One region of the Edwardsiella piscicida genome, then DNA from elsewhere that is predicted to be linked to it. Evidence: predicted binding sites of a transcription regulator. Region 1 holds the regulator's gene; each other region holds the start of a gene.
What was found. The regulator CRP, encoded in region 1, controls carbon source genes, mostly activating them, when cyclic AMP is high. The targets are predictions, from matches to a motif close to ATGTGANNNNNNTCACAT.
Positions count from the first base shown of each region.

Region 2: a site for CRP is predicted at 1,058-1,075, ahead of L1P05_RS14105 (nucleoside-specific channel-forming protein Tsx). Genes of this name have one in related genera too.
Region 3: a site for CRP is predicted at 4,363-4,380, ahead of cytR (DNA-binding transcriptional regulator CytR). Genes of this name have one in related genera too.

Region 1 covers NZ_CP090968.1:3,468,721-3,475,319, reverse strand. The annotation lists gene malT (HTH-type transcriptional regulator MalT) at 1-1,378, shown strand, start outside; gene L1P05_RS15875 (LysE family translocator) at 1,379-1,984, opposite strand; gene L1P05_RS15870 (hydrolase) at 2,083-3,057, shown strand; gene L1P05_RS15865 (YheU family protein) at 3,063-3,287, shown strand; gene crp (cAMP-activated global transcriptional regulator CRP) at 3,639-4,271, shown strand; gene L1P05_RS15855 (YccS/YhfK family putative transporter) at 4,332-6,404, shown strand; gene L1P05_RS15850 (L-ribulose-5-phosphate 4-epimerase) at 6,439-6,599, opposite strand, start outside.
Region 2 covers NZ_CP090968.1:3,091,348-3,097,946, reverse strand. The annotation lists gene trhA (PAQR family membrane homeostasis protein TrhA) at 42-695, opposite strand; gene L1P05_RS14105 (nucleoside-specific channel-forming protein Tsx) at 1,301-2,173, shown strand; gene L1P05_RS14100 (shikimate 5-dehydrogenase) at 2,332-3,156, shown strand; gene ygfZ (tRNA-modifying protein YgfZ) at 3,199-4,197, opposite strand; gene sdhE (FAD assembly factor SdhE) at 4,551-4,817, shown strand; gene L1P05_RS14085 (protein YgfX) at 4,798-5,214, shown strand; gene fldB (flavodoxin FldB) at 5,239-5,751, opposite strand; gene xerD (site-specific tyrosine recombinase XerD) at 5,902-6,599, shown strand, end outside.
Region 3 covers NZ_CP090968.1:3,619,178-3,625,776, forward strand. The annotation lists gene metB (cystathionine gamma-synthase) at 1-929, opposite strand, end outside; gene metJ (met regulon transcriptional regulator MetJ) at 1,213-1,533, shown strand; gene rpmE (50S ribosomal protein L31) at 1,648-1,860, opposite strand; gene priA (primosomal protein N') at 2,063-4,258, shown strand; gene cytR (DNA-binding transcriptional regulator CytR) at 4,563-5,555, shown strand; gene ftsN (cell division protein FtsN) at 5,622-6,587, shown strand.

The DNA of each region.
Region 1 (6,599 bases):
GGAGGCGGCGCTGCAGGCCGAGTTCGACGCGCTGCGAGCCCAGGTCGCGATCAATGACGGGCGACCGCACGATGCCGAGCGCTTGGCGACAGAGGCGCTGCGCCATCTGCCGATCGGCAGCTACTACAGCCGGATCGTGAGCAGCTCCGTGCTGGGCGAGGTGCTGCACTGCAAAGGGGTTCTGGCGCGGGCGCTGCCGATGATGCAGCAGACCGAGCAGGTGGCCCGCCGCCATCAGACCTACCACTATGCTCTGTGGGCGCTGCTGCAGCAGAGTGAGATCCTGATAGCCCAGGGGTTCTTGCAGGCGGCCTACGAGACCCAGGATAAGGCGTTTGAATTGGTCGACGAGCAGCATCTGCAGCAGCTGCCGATGCATGAGTTTTTACTGCGTATTCGCGCCCAGGTGCTGTGGTCGTGGATGCGGCTGGACGAGGCGGAGCGCGCGGCGCGCGATGGGCTGGCGGTGCTGGCCAACTTTGAGCCGCAGCAGCAGCTGCAGTGTCTGGCACTCTTGGCCAAGTGTTCGCTGGCGCGCGGCGATCTGGATAACGCCGGACAGCATCTGCGCCGCTGCGAAACCCTGCTGCAGGCCGGAAACTATCACAGCGACTGGCTGGTGAATGCGGATAAGGCGCGGGTGATCTACTGGCAGATCACCAGCGATCGCCAGGCGGCCAGTCGTTGGCTGCTGCAGGCGGTGCGTCCGGCGGCGTCGGATAACCACTTTTTACAGGGACAGTGGCGCAATATCGCGCGGGTTCAGATCATGCTGGGGCAGTATGATGAGGCTCAGGCGGTGCTAGATCAGCTGAATGCGGCGGCGCGCCGCCTGCGCCTGGTCAGCGATCTGAACCGTAACCTGCTGCTGAGCAACCTGCTGTATTGGCACACGGATCGCAAGAGCGAAGCCCTGCGCGTGCTGATGGAGGCGCTGAGCCTGGCCAATCGCACCGGCTTTGTCAGCCACTTTGTCATCGAGGGCGAGGTGATGGCCCAGCAGCTGCGTCAGCTGCTGCAGCTCAATACCCTGCCGGAGATGGAGGTGCATCGCGCTCAGCGGATTTTGCGTGATATTAACCAGCACCACCGGCATAAGTTTGCCCATTTTGATGAGCAGTTCGTCGAGCGGTTGCTGAATCATCCCCAGGTGCCGGAGCTGATCCGCACCAGTCCGCTGACCCAGCGCGAATGGCAGGTGCTGGGACTCATCTATTCGGGCTACAGCAACGAGCAAATCGCCGATGAGCTGGCGGTGGCGGCGACCACCATTAAAACCCATATCCGCAATCTGTATCAGAAGCTGGGGGTTGCACACCGTCAGGAGGCCGTGCGCCAGGCGCAGGATATTATGCGCCTGATGGGCTATGGGGTGTGATCAGCGCCAGATCAGCAGTACGCAGGCGGCGGTCAGCGTCCCCATGGTCAGGTTAAAGGCGAACCAGGCGCGTCGGCTTTGCAGCAGTCGCCCTATCAAGGTACCGAAGCTTAACCACAGCGCGCCGGCCAGCAGATTGACCAAGAACATGCCCAGGCTGATGGCGGCGATGGCTGCCAGATAGCGCTCGCCGGGCAGGCTAAAGCTGGTCACCGCGCCCAGGGCCATCAGCCAGGCCTTGGGGTTCAGAAACTGCAGCAGCCAACCCTGTCGCCAGCTGACGGCGTCGTCTAAGGCGGCGCTGCCGTCGCTCAGACGGGTATAGCGCGACGTCGCCACCTTCCACGCGATATACAGCAGGTAGAGGCTGCCCGCGCCCTTGAGCAGGGTGTGCAGCGTCGGATAGAGCAGCAGTAGGCTGCCGACGCCAAAGGCGATCAGCAGCAGCAGCGTTTGCATGCCGAGCATGATGCCGAGCATGAGCGGCAGCGAGCGGTAGAACCCCAGATTGGCGCTGGAGCTGGTCAACAGCATATTGTTGGGGCCAGGGGTCACGGCTGAGACCCACAGGAAACCCAGCAGGGAGAGAAACAGAGAGCTGTCCATGCTAACCGGCTCCGATTTTGCGCCGAGGGGGTGTTTTGACCCTAACAGTGTGTTATTGATGGTACAAGTGTTCCCTGGATGAATTTTCTTCACGCAGCATGATCGTTTCCACCTTTTCACCGTCCCGCGCCCTACGCAACCCGCACCTGCAGACGATCCTGCCGCGGCTGCTGCGACGGCGCGCCCTGTTGGCGCCGGTGTGGCAGCGTTTAACCCTGCCGGACGGCGATTTTATCGATCTGGCCTGGAGCGAGGCGCCGCAGCCCGCTCGCCATAAACCGCGGGTGGTTCTGTTCCATGGGCTGGAGGGCAGCGTGCATAGCCCCTATGCCCACGGCCTGCTGCACGCCTGTCGGGAGGCGGGCTGGCTGGCGGTCGTGATGCACTTTCGCGGCTGCAGCGGTGAGCCCAACCTGACGCCGCGTTTCTATCACTCCGGCGAAACCGGGGACGCGCGCTTTTTTTTGGCGTGGCTGCGACGCACCTTCGGTCAGGTGCCCACCGCGGCGGTCGGGTTCTCCCTGGGCGGCAATATGCTGGGCTGTTATCTGGCCGAAGAGCAGGCACAGGCCCCGCTGGAGGCAGCGGTGATGGTCTCGGCGCCGCTGATGCTGTCGGCCTGTGCGGCGCATCTGGAGCGCGGCGTGGCGCGGATTTACCAGCGTTACCTGTTACATGAGCTTAAGCAGAGCGCCCGACGTAAGCTGCGCCGTTATCCGGAGATGCTGGATCTCGATCCGCTCCAGCTGCGGCGTATGCGTAGGCTACGCGAGTTTGACGATCAGATCACCGCTCGCCTGCACGGGTTTCGCGATGCGGATGACTACTATCGGCGCTGTAGCGCCCTGCCGCGGCTGTCGACGATCCGCCAGCCGCTGCTGATCATTCAGGCACGCGACGATCCCTTTATGACGTCGGCGGTGATCCCGCCGTTGGGATCGCTGCCGTCCAATATCGAATACCAGCTGACGGCGTTTGGCGGCCACGTCGGCTTTATCGGCGGTACGCTGCGACATCCCTTCCCGTGGCTGGAGCAGCGCATTCCTGCCTGGTTAGCCCCCTATTTGGAGTAAAACGCGTGATCATTCCTTGGCAACAGATTGCCCCAGAGACGCTGGATAGCCTGATCGAGGCTTTTGTCCTGCGAGAGGGGACTGACTATGGCGAGCAGGAGAGGAGCCTGACGCAGAAGGTGGAGGATGTGCGGCGTCAGCTGCAGTGCGGTGAGGCGGTCGTGGTATGGTCCGAGCTGCATGAAAGCGTCAATATTATGCCGCGCAGCCAGTTTAAGGGCGCGGATTAGCGCACGTTGGCGTATTTTCCCGCGCGGCGCCCGGCGCCGCGCTGTGCAAATAAAAAGCAAAAACGTCGCAGGCGGAGAAAAAACGGCGGCGAACAGTGAGCTATTCCATGCTGAAGCGAGACAGTGCGAGACAGTAAGGCCAAGCTATGCTACAAACTAAGCCGACATGCACCTTTAATGGAATGAAGCGGGTATAGATCAAGATCGCCGGGGATCATCTCCCTTAGGCTATGGAAACTATATTCGACAAGTGCAGTGCTATAGCAGGTTACTAGGCAGTTTCCCGGCCCCGTCCGGCGGGGGGTGCGTTTGGCGCACCGGGGATGCGATAACAATAGAGGATAATAGCGAATGGTTCTCGGCAAACCGCAAACAGATCCAACTCTCGAATGGTTCCTGTCCCATTGCCATATTCACAAATATCCGTCCAAAAGTACCTTGATTCACCAGGGTGAAAAAGCGGAGACGCTTTATTACATCGTAAAGGGATCTGTAGCGGTACTGATTAAGGATGAAGAGGGTAAGGAGATGATCCTCTCCTACCTGAACCAGGGCGACTTCATTGGCGAGCTGGGGCTGTTTGAGGAAGGGCAGGAGCGCAGCGCCTGGGTGCGGGCGAAGACCGCCTGTGAGGTGGCTGAAATTTCCTACAAGAAATTCCGCCAGCTGATCCAGGTTAACCCGGATATTCTGATGCGTCTGTCTGCCCAGATGGCGCGTCGTCTGCAGGTCACGTCAGAGAAAGTCGGTAACCTGGCCTTCCTGGATGTGACGGGCCGTATTGCCCAGACGCTGTTGAATCTGGCCAAGCAGCCGGATGCGATGACGCACCCGGACGGCATGCAGATTAAGATCACCCGTCAGGAGATCGGCCAGATCGTGGGCTGCTCTCGTGAAACGGTAGGACGTATTCTGAAGATGCTGGAGGATCAGAACCTGATCTCGGCACACGGTAAAACCATCGTCGTCTACGGGACGCGTTGATTTTGCGCCCGCGCCGCACGGGCGGCGCGGAATCTTCAACCCATCCCCAGGATGGTGCTCATGTGGCGGCGGTTTATCTACCACCCGGAAGTGAACTATGCACTGCGCCAGACGCTGGTTTTGTGTCTGCCGGTGTTGTTCGGGCTTATGGTAGGCCAGCTGCAGCAGGGGCTGCTGTTTTCTCTGGTACCGGTCTGCTGCAATATCGCCGGTCTTGATACCCCCCATAAACGCTTCTTTAAACGCCTCGCGGTGGGCGGCACCCTGTTTGCGCTCGGCAGCCTGTTACTGCAGATGGCCCTGCTTTGGTCGGTGCCGCTGCCGCTGGCTATGCTGCTTTTGGCGCTGCTGTTTGGCGTCAACGGCGAGATCAGTCCGCTGCACGCCCGTTTACTGCCGGCAACGCTGGTCGCCGCCATCTTTACCCTTAGCATGGTGGGGATGGTGCCTATCTGGCAGGGGCCGCTGCTGTATTTGGTCGGTACGATTTGGTACGGCGCCTTCACCTGGTTTTGGTTTGTCCTGTGGAAAGGGCAGCCGATCCGCGAAACCCTGAACCAGCTGTACCTGGAGCTGGCGGATTACATTGAGGCCAAGTACAGCCTGCTCACGCAGCACAGCGATCCGCAGACGGCGCTGCCGCCGCTGCTGAACCGCCAGCAAAAGGTGATGGATCTTATCAGCGTGATCTATCAGCAGATGCATATGCTGTCCCTGGTCCATAACCCGGAATATAAGCGGTTGGTGCGCTACTTTCAGGTGGCGCTGGATCTACAGGAGCATATTACCGTCAGCCTCTCCCAGCCGGAGGAGGTGCAAACTCTGGTGGAACAAAGCCAGGCCGAGGCGATCATTCGCCGCAACGCGCAGGTGGTGGCCGGGCGTCTGCGGGTACTGGCGGATGACATCCTGTACCACCGCTACCCGCAGCATTTCTCTATGCGCAGCGAGGTGTCGGCGCTGGAAAAGCTGGCCAGCCGCTACCCGGAGAATCCGGTTGGGCAGTTCTGTCTGCACCATTTTAGCCGAATGGCGCGTCTGCTGGAGCGGCAGCGTCCGCTCTATCAGCGCCAGCTGATGGCGACCCAGCAGCGTCTGCCGTTCTGGCCGGCGCTGCGCGCCTACTGCTCCCTGAAGTCGGGCGCGCTACGCAACGCGCTGCGCCTGGGGCTGACGCTGGCGGCCGGCGGCGGGCTGGGGATCCTGCTGGCGCTGCCTAAGCCCTATTGGATCATGCTGACCACCATGCTGGTGATCCAGAATGGCTATAACGCGACGCGGGTGCGTATTCAGCACCGGGCGATGGGCACCTTTGCCGGTCTGATCATCGCCGCCGGTCTGCTGCAGCTGACGCTGAGTGAATATGTGATGCTGCTGGTGATGCTGCTGGTGACGCTGGGCGCCTACCTGGTGCTGCGGAAGAATTACGGTCTGGCGGTGATCGGCTTTACGGTCAGCGCCGTATTCACCCTGCAGCTGCTGGCGTTGAACGGCTCGCACTTTTTGGTGCCGCGCCTGGTGGATACGCTGCTGGGCTGTATTCTGGCCTTCGCCAGCACCATCTGGCTGTGGCCGCAGTGGCAGAGCGGCCTGCTGCGTAAAAACGCCCATCAGGCGCTGGAGGCCTACCAGGATGAGCTGCGCCTGCTGCTCTCCGCCGATCCGGGCGTGAGCGAGCTGGCCTATGCCCGGATGCGCAGCAACCAGGCGCAGAACACGCTCTACTCCTCGCTGAGCCAGGCGATGCAGGAGCCGGGCTTTGATTCGCGCTATCTGGCGGACATGCGCCTGTGGATCAGCCACAGCCAGTTTATTGTCGAGCATTTGAACGCGATGACCATTCTGGCGCGCGAGCACTATATGCTGACCTCGCGTCTGGCGCAGGACTACCTGCAGTGTGGTGAGATCGCGCTGCAGCTGTGTCAGCAGCGTCTGGAGCACGATGGCCCGAGCAGCAATGACAGCCAGGCGGTGCCGATACCCGAGCCACAGCAGGGGATGCCGATGACGCCGATGGAGGTGCATCTGCGCCGTATCCTGTCGCACCTGCGCACCATGCATACCATTTCATCTATCGCCTGGCGCCAGCGCCCGCATCACGGGCTGTGGCTCAGCCGTCGGCTGCGCGACTGATTCCGCGACTGATCCGGGGGCGCCGGCGATTTATTTAGCCGCGCTGGCCGTAGTAGGCATCCGGCCCGTGCTTGCGCCGGAAATGCTTATCGCGCAGCGCCCGGTCCAGCGGGGCGAGGCGCGGGTTCAGGCTATAGGCAATCCAGGCCATTTTGGCCACCTCCTCCAATACCACCGCGTTATGCACCGCCTGCG
Region 2 (6,599 bases), 380 kb from region 1:
TAGCATCACGGCGGCAGGGGGCTCCCCTGCCGCCGTTTTACTTAGAGGTACAGATAGATAGCGAAGAAGTGACAGGCGCTGCCGCCGAGGACAAAGGCATGCCAGATGGCATGATTGTAGGGAATACGCCGGCAGACGTAGAAGATAACCCCCAGGGTATACACGATCCCCCCCAGCGCCAGCAGCGCGATCCCCGCGCCGGAGAGGCGCATCGCCAGCTGATAGATAACAATCAGCGAGAGCCAGCCCATGGTCAGATAGGTGATCAGCGATACGATCTTAAAGCGGTGGGCGAAGGCCAGCTTAAACAGGATCCCCAGCAGCGCCAGCGTCCAAATCACCGCCATCAGCCCGCGCGCCAGCGGCGAATCCAGTCCGATCAGTAAAAAGGGGGTATAGGTTCCGGCGATCAGCAGATAGATGGCGCAGTGGTCAAAGACTTTAAGCCAGCGTTTGGCCGCCCGGTTGGGGATGGCGTGGTAGAGGGTTGAGGCCAGAAACAGCAGGATCATGCTGCCGCCGTACAGGCTATAGCTGGTAATCGCCATCGCGCTGGCGCCGCTGCCGATGGCCTGTACCAGCAGCAGAACCAGCCCGACGATCCCCAGAATAAAACCGATGCCGTGGCTGATGCTGTTGGCGATCTCTTCGGTCAGAGAGTACCCCGGTTGCAGCGGGGAAGCGGTTGTCATCATCGTATGATCTCACGCAGCGAAGCCCGACCCGCGCCGGGCTTGGGTAAGCCGGGAAAACGCCGCCCGACTCTAGGTCATTCCGCCAGCGACGGAACGACCTAGAGTAGCTGAGAATGATTCCAGTGTACACGTGTACGCTAAAAAAGCGGCGCGGCGCGCGGCCATATAGTGAGAGTTGATGTGCTTAAAATCACAAATAATCACCGTGATTATTACTTTTACAACAGCGGATCGCCGCCGTCAGGGCCACTTTTTGCCGCTGCGCGGGGGATTGTCGGGGGTTATGGCTATCTTGTTGAATTTACTAAACTGATTTTTAAACAAAAAAGAGATCTTCTGCACGGAAAACGTCCAACTTATTAATTTGATGAGAATCTCAATTAATGTATTATTCCTGCGTCGTTTTTCTCCGCAATCGTGAACGCAATCGATTACGCTTTTAAAAAACTCTTACTTGATCACAGTTTTCTGTATCCGTTTATTTCTATAATGCGCCAGGCCAACGAGCGGGCGTTCGCGCGAGTGATGGCTGATTTGTGGCGATGTTGACATGTTGTCGTTGTCTCCCTCTGCGCGGGGAGCTTTTTAAGGTAAGTGGCACTCATATGAAAAAAACAATTTTAGCTGCGGGCGCTCTGCTGTCCTGTCTCTCCACCAGCGTCACGGCAACGGCGGCGGACAATAACGGCGAGTATCTTTCCGACTGGTGGCATCAGAGCGTGAACGTGGTGGGTAGCTACCATACCCGCTTTGGGCCGTTCCGTACCAATGATGTGTACCTGGAGTATGAAGCCTTTGCCAAGAAGGACTGGCTCGATTTTTATGGCTATGTTGACGTACCGAAGTTCTTCGGCGCCGGCAACACGGTCGATAAGGGGATCTGGGATAAAGGCTCCCCGCTGTTTATGGAGATCGAGCCGCGCTTCTCTATCGATAAGCTGACCGGCTTGAACCTGGGCTTCGGTCCGTTCAAAGAGTGGTACTTCGCTAACGACTATGTCTTTGACATGGGGCGTAACAGCGATAGCCGCCAGAATACCTGGTATATGGGTCTGGGGACCGACATTGACACCGGTCTGCCGATGGGCCTGTCGCTGAACGTGTACGGCAAGTACCAGTGGGAAAACTACGGTGCGGCCAACGAAAACAGCTGGGACGGCTACCGCGTGAAGGTGAAATACTTCGTGCCGTTGACCGAGCTGTGGGGCGGCAACCTGAACTATATCGGCTTCACTAACTTTGACTTCGGCTCCCGTCTGGGCGACAAGTCCGGGGTCGGCAGCAACGGCAATCAGCTGCGCTCCAATAACTCCATCGCCTCCAGCCATATTCTGGCGCTGAACTACACCCATTGGCACTACTCCGTGGTGGCCCGTTACTTCCATAACGGCGGTCAGTGGAAAGAGGGCGCCGCGCTGGGCGACGATCTGCATCCGACCGGCTGGGGTTACTACCTGGTGGTGGGTTACAACTTCTAATTCCACGCCCTGTGTGCATCAAGGCCCCGCTGCGACGGGGCCTTTTTCATGGCTAAAAAAGAGGAAGGCGCGTAGGAAAACGAGCCGTTTTTCTGTGCCGCGTTTTGCGCCATGATGTCGGGACTGTGCGGCGAACTTTTCTGGCCTAAGGAGCTATCATGACCCGACACCTCAGCAAGGATACCCAACTGTGCATATCGCTGGCGGCGCGCCCGGGTAACTTCGGCACCCGCTTTCATAACTATCTGTATGACGCGTTGGATCTGGATTACCTGTATAAGGCCTTCACCACCCGCGATATTGTCGCCGCCATCGGCGGCGTCAGGGCGCTGGGCATCCGCGGCTGCGCTATCTCCATGCCGTTTAAGGAGGCAGTGATCCCGCTGGTGGATGAGATGGATGCCTCGGCGGTCGGGATCGGCTCGGTGAATACCCTGGTGAATACGGAGGGCTGGCTGAAGGCCTATAACACCGACTATATCGCCATCGCCCAGCTGCTGCGCCAGTATGCGCTCGATCCCGCCATGTGCTTTGCCCTGCACGGCAGCGGCGGCATGGCCAAGGCGGTCGCCTGCGCGCTGCGGGACGCGGGGTTTACCCGTGGCTATATCGTGGCGAAAAACGCCGAGTCCGGTCAGCGTCTGGCGGCGCAGTATGGCTATACCTGGTGCCATGAGCTGCCGGCGCAGGCGCCAGCCGATCTGCTGATCAACGCCACGCCGGTGGGGATGCTCGGCGGCGAGTTTGCCGACGCGCTGTCGTTTCATCCCGCGCGCATCGCGCAGGCTCACGCGGTGTTTGAGGTGGTGGCGCTACCGATAGCGACGCCGCTGGTTCAGGCGGCGCGGGCGGCGGGGAAAACGGTGATCTCCGGGGCCGAGGTGTTCGCCATTCAGGCGGTGGAGCAGTTTGTCCTGTATACCGGCATTCGACCGGAGCACGGGCTATTTTTGCAGGCCGCCGCCCACGCCCGGGGAGAGTGACGCCCGGCCGCGGGGGAGAGGCTGTGCCGGGCGCGGCGGGGATTACTCCGGCTGATCTGCGATGCTATAGGGCAGGGGCGACAGCGTCAGCTGGCTCCGCGCATCGTCGCGTACCCGCAGTACGCTGTCTGCCGGGAGATCGCTGCTCAGCACCGCCTGCAGGTAGACGTCGCCGTCGGCCAGCCGCTGCGCCGCCAGCACCGTACCGCTGCGTCGCCAGCTGTCGCCCAGGCGCAGCTCCAGATCTTCGCTGGCGTGCGGCAGTCGCTCTGCGCTACCGCGCAGCCAGAACAGCGCCCGTCGGTTGGCGCCGCGGTATTTGGCGCGCGCCACCATCTCTTGGCCGCTGTAGCATCCCTTGCTAAACGAGATCCCGCCGAGCGCCTGCAGGTTTACGGCCTGGGGGAGGAACCGATCGCAGCTGGGCTCATCGATGAGCGGGATCCCGGCTTCGATATCCAGCGCCAGCCACTGGGCGCTGTCCGCCAGGCGCGCGTGCACGGCCAGCGGGGTGCAAATCCGCTCCGCTTCATCCGCATCATCGCAGATCAGCAGGTAGCGCGGCTGCGGCCAGGCCAGATAGAGCAGATGGCTACGGCCGTCCTGCAGCAGCGGCGCGTCGGCGTCCGGCAGGCGCGGGAAGATGGCGCCGAGGGCCTCGCTTGCCTGCGCTCCGGCGACGCCCAGCAGCACCGCCGCCTCGTCGCTGGCGATGCTGACCTTGGCAAATACCGCATACTTTTTCAGCTCCAGCGTCTGCAGGGTGGCCACGCTGCGGCGCAGCAGGTAGGTGAAGCCATCGCCGCGGCGCAGCAGGCGTAGGCTGCTCCACAGCTTGCCTTGGGCGTCGCAGTGGCCGCACAGCGTGTGCTGCGTGGCGGCCAGCGCCGGCACGTCGGCGGTAAGCTGCCCCTGCAGGTAGCTTTGCGCATCCGGGCCGCTGACGTTGATCGGCAGCCAGTCATCCAACCGCATCAGGGTCAGGGGAAGGTACTCTGCGGCCAGAGGCGGCTGCGGGGAGAAGGGGGCGTTAAGGTTCATGAGAGTTCCCTGTAAGATCATACCGGACGTAGTGACCATGGTAAGAAAGGTCGCCCACAATGCCAATGGTTAATTGCGCTCGATGTGGTCAGGTTTAGAAATAAGACGCTCTCGGCGTGAGTTGTTGCGTAACACATTGCAAATCCTAAATAAAAAAGCACGTATAACAAATATTATCCGTGGCAGAGCGGGCAAAATATGACAGAGTGTTAAGGGATTTTCTAAATCAAACGGGTTTTCGCGCTAGAATAGAGTCACATTGGCGCGGGACGCCGCCAGCGACGTCGGCGTGTGAGCCTGCGTCCCGTCAGTTACCAAATAGAAACCGAAACCGAAGCCGGAGTGGATGAGTCATGGATATCAATAATAAAGCGCGGGTTCACTGGGCGTGCCGCCGCGGAATGCGCGAGCTGGATATCGCCATCATGCCTTTCTTTGAACATGAGTATGATGCGCTTAACGATGCCGATAAACAGACCTTTGTCCGCCTGCTGGCCTGTGACGATCCTGAGCTATTTAAATGGCTGATGAACCAGGGTAAGCCGGATGACGCCGATCTGGCCCGCATGATTACGCTGATTCAGACGCGAAATAAAGAACGTGGTCCTTTGGCGCTGTAATGTTCACGTCTCCTGGCGTACCCAGGTGATGTTTCTGCTGGGGCACGGCGCGCTGGTACTGGCGATCCTGCTGGCGCCCTGGCCGGAAAACTACAGCGTATTCTGGCTGATTCTGCTGGTGGCGGTGATCTTTGAGTGTATCCGCAGCCAGCGCCGGATTGCGCGTAACCGCGGTGAGCTGCAGCTGCTGGCGCCGCAGGTGTGGCACTGGCAGCTGCGCGAGTGGCGCCTGGCCCGACGCCCTTGGGTTAGCGATCTGGGGGCGCTGCTGATCCTGCAGAGTACCCATGGTGCGCCGTGCCGCCGCCGTCTGTGGCTGGCGGCCGACAGCATGAGCCGCGAAGAGTGGGGGCAGCTGCGCCGCACGCTGCTCGATGCGGGCGACGATCGCGCATAGCGGGGCGCCCCGTCGGCGCGGCCGCTATAGCAGATCGGCGGTTTCTAGCATGATCTGCTGGCACCAGCGCTGGAGCCGCGCCTCGCTGAGATCGAACTGATTAACCTCGTCCAGCGCCAGGCCGGCAAACAGGCGCCCGTCGTCCAGCGTTGCCCGCGATGCGGTGAAGGTATAGCCCGCCGTCGGCCAGTAGCCGATCGGGCGGGCGCCGAGCGTCATCAGGCGATCGTGCAGCATGCCGAGCGCGTCCTGAAACCACTCTCCATACCCCAGCTGATCGCCCATGCCATACAGCGCGACGATTTTTCCTGGCAGCGGCGGCAGCGCGTCCCACGCGGCCTGCCAATCCTCCTGCAGCTCACCGAAGTCCCAGGTGGGGATCCCCATGATCAGTATGTCGTACTCCGTCATCAGCGCGGGCGGGGTGTCGCGGATGTTGTGCAGGGTGACCAGATCGGCGCCCAGAATGTCGCGAATGCTCTCGGCGGCCATCTCGGTGTAGCAGGTGCTGGAGCCATAAAAAAGACCGATTTTCATTGTGCATTTGCCATGATTGCCCAAGCGGATACGGGCAGTGTAACAGATTTGAAACCACTGACCGCATCATGTAGGCTGGCCGTCGATAAGGCGCCGCACGCAGCGTGCAGGCGGGATACCAGACAGCGATACGATGGATAAGGAGTCGGGGTGCACGAGCAGGATCAGGCGCTGATCGAACAGTTTTTGGACGCGCTGTGGCTGGAGAAAAATCTGGCGGAAAATACCTTGGCCTCCTATCGCCAGGATCTGCGCACGCTGGCCGAATGGCTGGCCTATCACGATCTCACCCTGCTTACGGCGGCGCACGGCGATCTGCAGGACTTTTTCGCCCAGCGCATGGACGGGGGCTATAAGGCGTCCAGCTCGGCCCGCCTGCTCAGCGCGCTGCGCCGCTGCTATCAGTATCTGTACCGAGAGAAGCTGCGCAGCGACGATCCGAGCGCGCTGCTGGCTTCGCCCAAGCTGCCGCAGCGGCTGCCGAAAGATCTTTCTGAAGCCCAGGTGGATGCCCTGCTACAGGCGCCCGCCATCGATACGCCGCTGGAGCTGCGTGATAAGGCGATGCTGGAGCTGCTGTACGCTACCGGTCTGCGGGTGTCCGAACTGGTGGGGCTGGCGCAGGAGGATATCAGCCTGCGCCAGGGTGTGGTACGGGTGATCGGCAAAGGCAATAAAGAGCGCCTGGTTCCCCTTGGGGAGGAGGCGATCTACTGGATTGAGTACTATCTGGAGTATGGCCGCCCGTGGCTGGTGAACGGCCAGACGGTCGCGGCGCTGTTTCCCAGCAATCGCGCCCGCCAGATGACGCGCCAGACCTTCTGGCACCGGATTAAGCACTATGCTGT
Region 3 (6,599 bases), 150 kb from region 1:
TGGGACTCATCCCCCTCTAGCTCAAAACTGAGCATGGCGCCAAAGCCCCGCTGCTGGCGGACAGCAATGGCATGGCCGGGGTGCGTCGGCAGCGACGGATGATACAGCCGCGTGACCTGCGGCTGCGCCCGCAGCCAGTCGAGGATACGCAGCGCATTGGCCTGCTGCAGCGCGATACGCGGCGCCAACGTGCGCAGCCCCCGCAGCAGCAGATAGCAGTCGAAAGGCGCGCCGGTCACACCGATATTATTTCCCCACCAGGCCAGCTCCTGCGCCATCTCCACCGTTTTGGCGATCACCGCGCCGGCCACCACGTCGGAATGGCCGTTCAGATACTTGGTACAGGAGTGCAGCACCAGATCGGCGCCCAGCGCCAGCGGCTGCTGCAGCGCCGGACTGAGAAACGTATTATCCACCGCCGTCAGGGCGCCTACCCGCTGCGCGGCGGCGCAGATCGCGGCGATATCCACCACCCGCAGCAGCGGATTGCTCGGCGTCTCAATCAGCACCAGCTTCGGGCGCAGCGCCATCGCCTGGGCCAGCGCCTGCGCATCGCCCTGATCGACGAAGACCACCCGGAAAGCGCCCCGGCGCGCCAGGCTGTCAAACAGGCGATAGCTACCGCCATAGCAGTCGTGCGGCGCCAGCAGCAGATCGCCGGGGGAGAGCAGCGCCGTACACATCAGATGGATCGCGCCCATTCCACTGGCGGTCACCACCGCACCGGCGCCCCCCTCCAGCTCTGCCAGCGCCCGCTCGGCCACGTCGCGCGTGGGATTTCCGCGCCGAGCATAGTCGTGCGTGCGCGGCTGATTAAAATCGGTAAAGTTGTAGGTGGTGGAAAGATGGATGGGGGGAACCACGCTGCCATACTGCTCATCGTCGTTCAGCCCACAGCGCACTGCCTGAGTTGCCGGTTGATAGCGCACCTGATTGCCCTCCCTGAAATAGCGCCAGTGATGGATAGAGCGTAACCGCTGCAAAAATAGACGTCAATACATCTAGCCATCTAAAAGTCTTTGCGTATGGATTGAGGTAGATAGGATTAGCCGCTAAAATTGGCACAGTCTGTTTGTGGTTATCGCTTCCCTGGATACCGGCGCGGCAAACGTGATCGTCCACGCTGATCCCGCCATTCTGTTAGGGATACGAGATACAATCAGGCATAATAGCCCGTTGTCTCGGAATAATTTTTTGTGAAGGTATCTCCTCATGGCTGCAGAATGGAACGGTGAATATATTAGCCCTTACGCTGAGCACGGCAAAAAGAGTGAGCAGGTTAAAAAGATTACGGTATCCATTCCGCTGAAAGTATTAAAAATACTCACGGACGAGCGCACCCGCCGCCAGGTGAATAACCTGCGCCACGCGACGAATAGCGAACTGCTGTGTGAGGCCTTTCTGCACGCGTTTACCGGCCAGCCGCTGCCGGATGACGACGATCTGCGCAAAGATCGCAGCAATGAAATCCCGGAGGCGGCCAAAGAAATGATGCGCCAGCTGGGGATCGATCCGGAAACCTGGGAATACTGATACGCGCAGCGTCCGGATGCGTTCGCCCCGGGTGCTGCCTTAGCGAGAGTGAGCCGCGGCGTTTTTCAGGCAATAAAAAAGGCACCCGAGGGTGCCTTTTTCGCCGGTTCCAAATTACTTGGAACCCACCATGTTGAAGCGCTTGTTGAAGCGATCAACGCGGCCGCCGGTAGCGACGTCACGCTGCTTACCGGTGTAGAACGGGTGGCATTTGTCGCACACGTCCAGGCTCAGATCGTGACCAACGGTAGAGTGGGTCTTGATTACGTTGCCGCAAGAGCAGGTTGCAGTGATGGCAACGTAGTTCGGATGGATACCTTCTTTCATGGGGAAAACCTCTGTTAAGGCCGCGTCGCTATCCGGCCCTTTTCCGCCAGACACCACGCGTGGTTGATAAAATCGGGTTTGATACAAAATTATATCAAAGGCGGCGAATCATACAGAAAATAGCCGACCAACGCAATCACCCACATCGATCCAAACACTATCCGGTGTACACTGTAACGCCGTTAAGCCGCAGGAAAACGCGATGTCCGTAGCCCACGTAGCGCTGCCCGTACCCCTGGCCCGCACCTTTGACTACCTGCTGCCCCCCGACATGCCGGCTCAGCCGGGCTGCCGGGTCAGCGTGCCCTTTGGTCGCCGTGAGATGATTGGCATCGTGGTGGCGATCGGCGAGCAGAGCGAGCTGCCGCTGGAAAACCTAAAGCGCATCAACCAGCTGCTGGATACGCAGCCGCTGTTCAGCGACAGTCTGTGGCGCCTGCTGCGCTGGGCCGCCGACTATTACCATCACCCCATTGGCGAGGTGCTGTTTCATGCACTGCCGATGCTGCTGCGCCAGGGCAAGGCGGCTAGCCATACGCCCCTGTGGCGCTGGAGCCTGACGCCCCAAGGGCAGAAAACCGATCCCCTCTCTCTGAAACGGGCGCCCAAGCAGCAGCAGGCGCTGGCGCTGCTGCTGCGCCACGCGATCTACCGCCATCAGGCGGATGAGTTCGACCTCAGCGCGGCTGCGCTACAGGCGCTGAAGAGCAAGGGGCTGATCGCGCTGGAGAGCGAGGCGATCGCTCCCGGCGACTGGCGCAGCGACGTTTCCCTCTGCGCCGATCGCCTGACGCTGAACGCAGAGCAGGCCACCGCCGTGGGCGCCATTCGCGCCGATGATGACCATTTTAGCCCCTGGCTGCTGGCCGGCGTGACCGGCTCAGGCAAGACCGAAGTCTACCTGAGCATTATCGAAAACCTGCTCGCCCGCGGGCGCCAGGCGCTGGTTCTGGTCCCAGAGATCGGCCTGACGCCGCAGACCATCGCCCGCTTCCGCCAGCGCTTTTCCGTGCCGGTCGATGTGCTGCACTCCGGGCTGAACGACGGCGAGCGGCTGGCGGCCTGGCTGCGCGCCCGCGACGGCGAAAGCGCGATCGTTATCGGCACCCGTTCGGCCCTGTTTACGCCGTTCGCCCGCTTGGGCGGCATCATTATCGATGAAGAGCACGACGGCTCTTACAAACAGCAGGAGGGGTGGCGCTATCACGCCCGCGATCTGGCGGTGCTGCGCGCCCGCCTCGAGGATATCCCTATCGTGCTCGGATCTGCGACCCCGGCGCTGGAAACCCTGCATAACGTCGACGTCGGCAAGTACCGGCGACTGTGTCTGACCCAGCGTGCCGGTAATGCCAAGCCCGCCGCACAGCATCTGGTGGACCTCAAGGGGCTGCCCCTCAAGGCCGGACTGGCGCCGCCGCTGATCGAACGTATCCGCCGTCACACCGACGCCGGAAACCAGGTGATCCTGTTCCTTAACCGCCGCGGCTACGCCCCGGCGCTGCTGTGCCATGAGTGCGGCTGGATCGCCGAGTGTCCGCGCTGCGATCACTTCTATACCCTGCATCAGGGCCAGCGAACCCTGCGCTGTCACCACTGCGACAGCCAGCGGCCGGTTCCACACCAGTGTCCGCAGTGCGGCTCCACCCATCTGGTGCCGGTCGGACTGGGGACCGAGCAGCTGGAGCATGAGCTGGCCAATCTGTTCCCCACGATCCCGCTGACCCGTATCGATCGCGATACCACCAGCCGCAAAGGGGCGCTGGAGCAGCAGCTGGCGGAGGTCCATCGGGGGGGCTCGCGCATCCTGATCGGCACCCAGATGCTGGCCAAGGGGCACCATTTCCCCAACGTCACGCTGGTCGCCCTGCTGGACGTCGACGGCGCGCTGTTCTCCGCCGATTTTCACGCCGCCGAACGCTTCGCCCAGCTGTATACCCAAGTGGCCGGACGCGCCGGGCGCGCCGGCAAACGCGGCGAGGTGCTATTGCAGACCCACCACCCCGACCATCCCCTGCTGCAAACGCTGCTGCATCAGGGCTATGACGCCTTTGCCCGTCAGGCACTGCAGGAACGTCAGAGCGTATTCCTGCCCCCGTTCACCCACCACGTCATACTGCGCGCCGACGATCACGACAACCGGCACGCCTGCGACTTTCTGCAGCAGCTGCGCGCACGGCTAGAGGCCAGCCCGCTGTGCGACGAGTCGCTGTGGTTGCTTGGTCCGGTTCCGGCGCTGCAGCCCAAACGCGGCGGTCGTTACCGCTGGCAGCTGTTGGCTCAGCATCCGTCGCGCGCCAAGCTGCAGCGCCTGTTGCAGGAGGTTCTGCCACAGGTCAGCACGCTGCCGGCCTATAAGAAGGTTAAATGGTCATTAGACGTCGATCCCACCGACAGCTAAGGGTGTCGGCGTGGAAATGAAGTGCGATCGGGATCGAAAAAATCTATTCACATCACACTTTCCCTGCAAATTAAGTAACTGTCACCCCCGCTGTTCCGTTTAATATGTGATCATATACTCATCGGCCATCCATTGACGGCGGCCGATGTCGGCAGCGGGCGAGGCTGCCTTCGGAGAGAACAGAGCTATCGCTGGCGCAATCGTTACCTTCGCCGCGGGATAATGATCGGGAAGTCATATCATCGCGCCAGCATGGACTGACGCAAGGAGAAACGCGTTGGAAGAGAAGCAAATAAACGCCACCATGAAAGATGTGGCGGAGTATGCCGGCGTATCAACCGCAACGGTATCGCGAGCGCTGATGAATCCAGAGAAGGTGTCGGCCGCCACGCGACAAAAGGTCGAACAGGCGGTTTTGGCCGTCGGATATGCCCCCCATACGCTGGCCCGCAGCAACAAACGCGGCGAGTCACGCACTATCCTGGTGATCGTCCCGGACATCTGCGATCCGTTTTTTGCCGAAGTGATCCAGGGGATCGAACGCACCGCCGCCGAGCACGGCTATCTGGTTCTGCTCGGCGACTGTGCCCAGCAGATGCAGCAGGAAAAAACCTTCGTTAACCTGATCATCACCAAGCAGATCGACGGCATGCTGCTGCTGGGTTCCAACATTCCCTTCGACGCCAGTAAGGAAGAGCAGCGCAATCTACCGCCCATGGTGATGGCCAATGAGTTTGCACCGGAGCTGGAGCTGCCGACGGTGCATATCGACAACCTGACCGCCGCCTTCAAGGCCGTGCTCTATCTGCACGATCTGGGCCACCAGCGGATAGGCTGCCTCGCCGGTCCAGAGCACATGCCGCTGAGCCAATACCGCCTGCAGGGGTATATCCAGGCGCTGCGCCGCTGCGGCCTCAGCGAAACGGGCTACGTGGCGCATGGCGACTTTACCTTCGAGGCCGGCGCTAAGGCGCTGGCGCAGTTGATGGCGCAGCCGCAGCCGCCCACCGCGCTGTTTTGTCACAGCGATGTGATGGCGATAGGCGCGCTGTCGCAGGCAAAGCAGCTGGGGATCAAGGTGCCGGAGGAGCTGTCTATCATCGGCTTCGACGATATCCGCCTGGCGCAGTACGCCGATCCGCCGCTGACGACCGTGGCACAACCCCGCTATCAGATTGGCCGTGAGGCCATGCTGCTACTGCTGGAGCAGCTGCATCACCATCGCGTGGTCAGCGGTTCGCGCCTGCTGGACAGCGAGCTCATCATCCGCGGCAGTACGGCTGTTCCGAAACGCTAGTGAATTGAATCTGAGTTCAGTAACATGGCGTCCTGATATTGACTATTCAGTTGTAGCGAAACGACAGTGGCACAAAGAGACTATGTGAGCCGTGGGCGCGCTTCGGGCGCCAAACGCAAAAGCAACAGCCGGGGTAAAAAGCGGCGTTCGGGTTCCGGCGTATCCAGAACCATGATGGTGCTTGCCCTGGCCGTGCTGGCAACCTTTGCCGGTGGCCTCTATTTTCTGACCCAGCATAAACCGGACGGCGATACGCTGTTGCCGGCGGCATCGCAGCACCCTAAAAATGGTCTTCCGCCCAAGCCGGAGGAGCGCTGGCGCTATATTAAAGAGCTGGAAAATCGCCAGGTTGGCGTCACGGCACCGACCGAACCCAGCGGCGGAGCCCCGCTGCAGGGGCAGCCGCAGCTGACGGATGAGCAGCGCCAGCTGCTGGAGCAGATGCAGGCCGATATGCGCCAGGCGCCGACCCAGCTATCGGAGGTGCCCTATAACGATCAGACTCCGCCGACCGTAACGCCGCACAACAGCCGCCTGCCGGAGCAGCGTTATGCTCAGCAAACGCCGACGCCGCAGTCGACCTATCAGGAGCCGGTGCGTCAGCCGGCGCCCGCGCCGCGCAACCCATTCTCCCAGTCCCAGACCAGCGCGCGCCCCAGCCCGGCGCCAACTCCGCCGCCCGTCAGTCGGGAGCGAGAAAAAGAGCGCAGCGCGCCGGTGACTAACGCCGCGCCGGCGCCGGTTCAGACCGCCCGGGAGAAACCGGTGGAAAAACCGGCCGAGAAGCCAGCGGAGAAAGCGTCTGGCCAGAAATGGCTGATCCAGTGCGGCTCCTTCCGTAACACGGATCAGGCCGAATCGGTACGGGCCCAGCTGGCCTTTGGCGGAATAGAAAGCCGCATCACCAGCGGAGGCAGCTGGCACCGCGTCCTGCTCGGCCCCTATGCCAGTCGCCCCGCGGCAGACAAAATGATCGGCCGCCTGAAAGGAAACGGCATGTCCGGCTGCATCACCCTCGCCGCCGGGGGTTGAAATCCGCGAAAT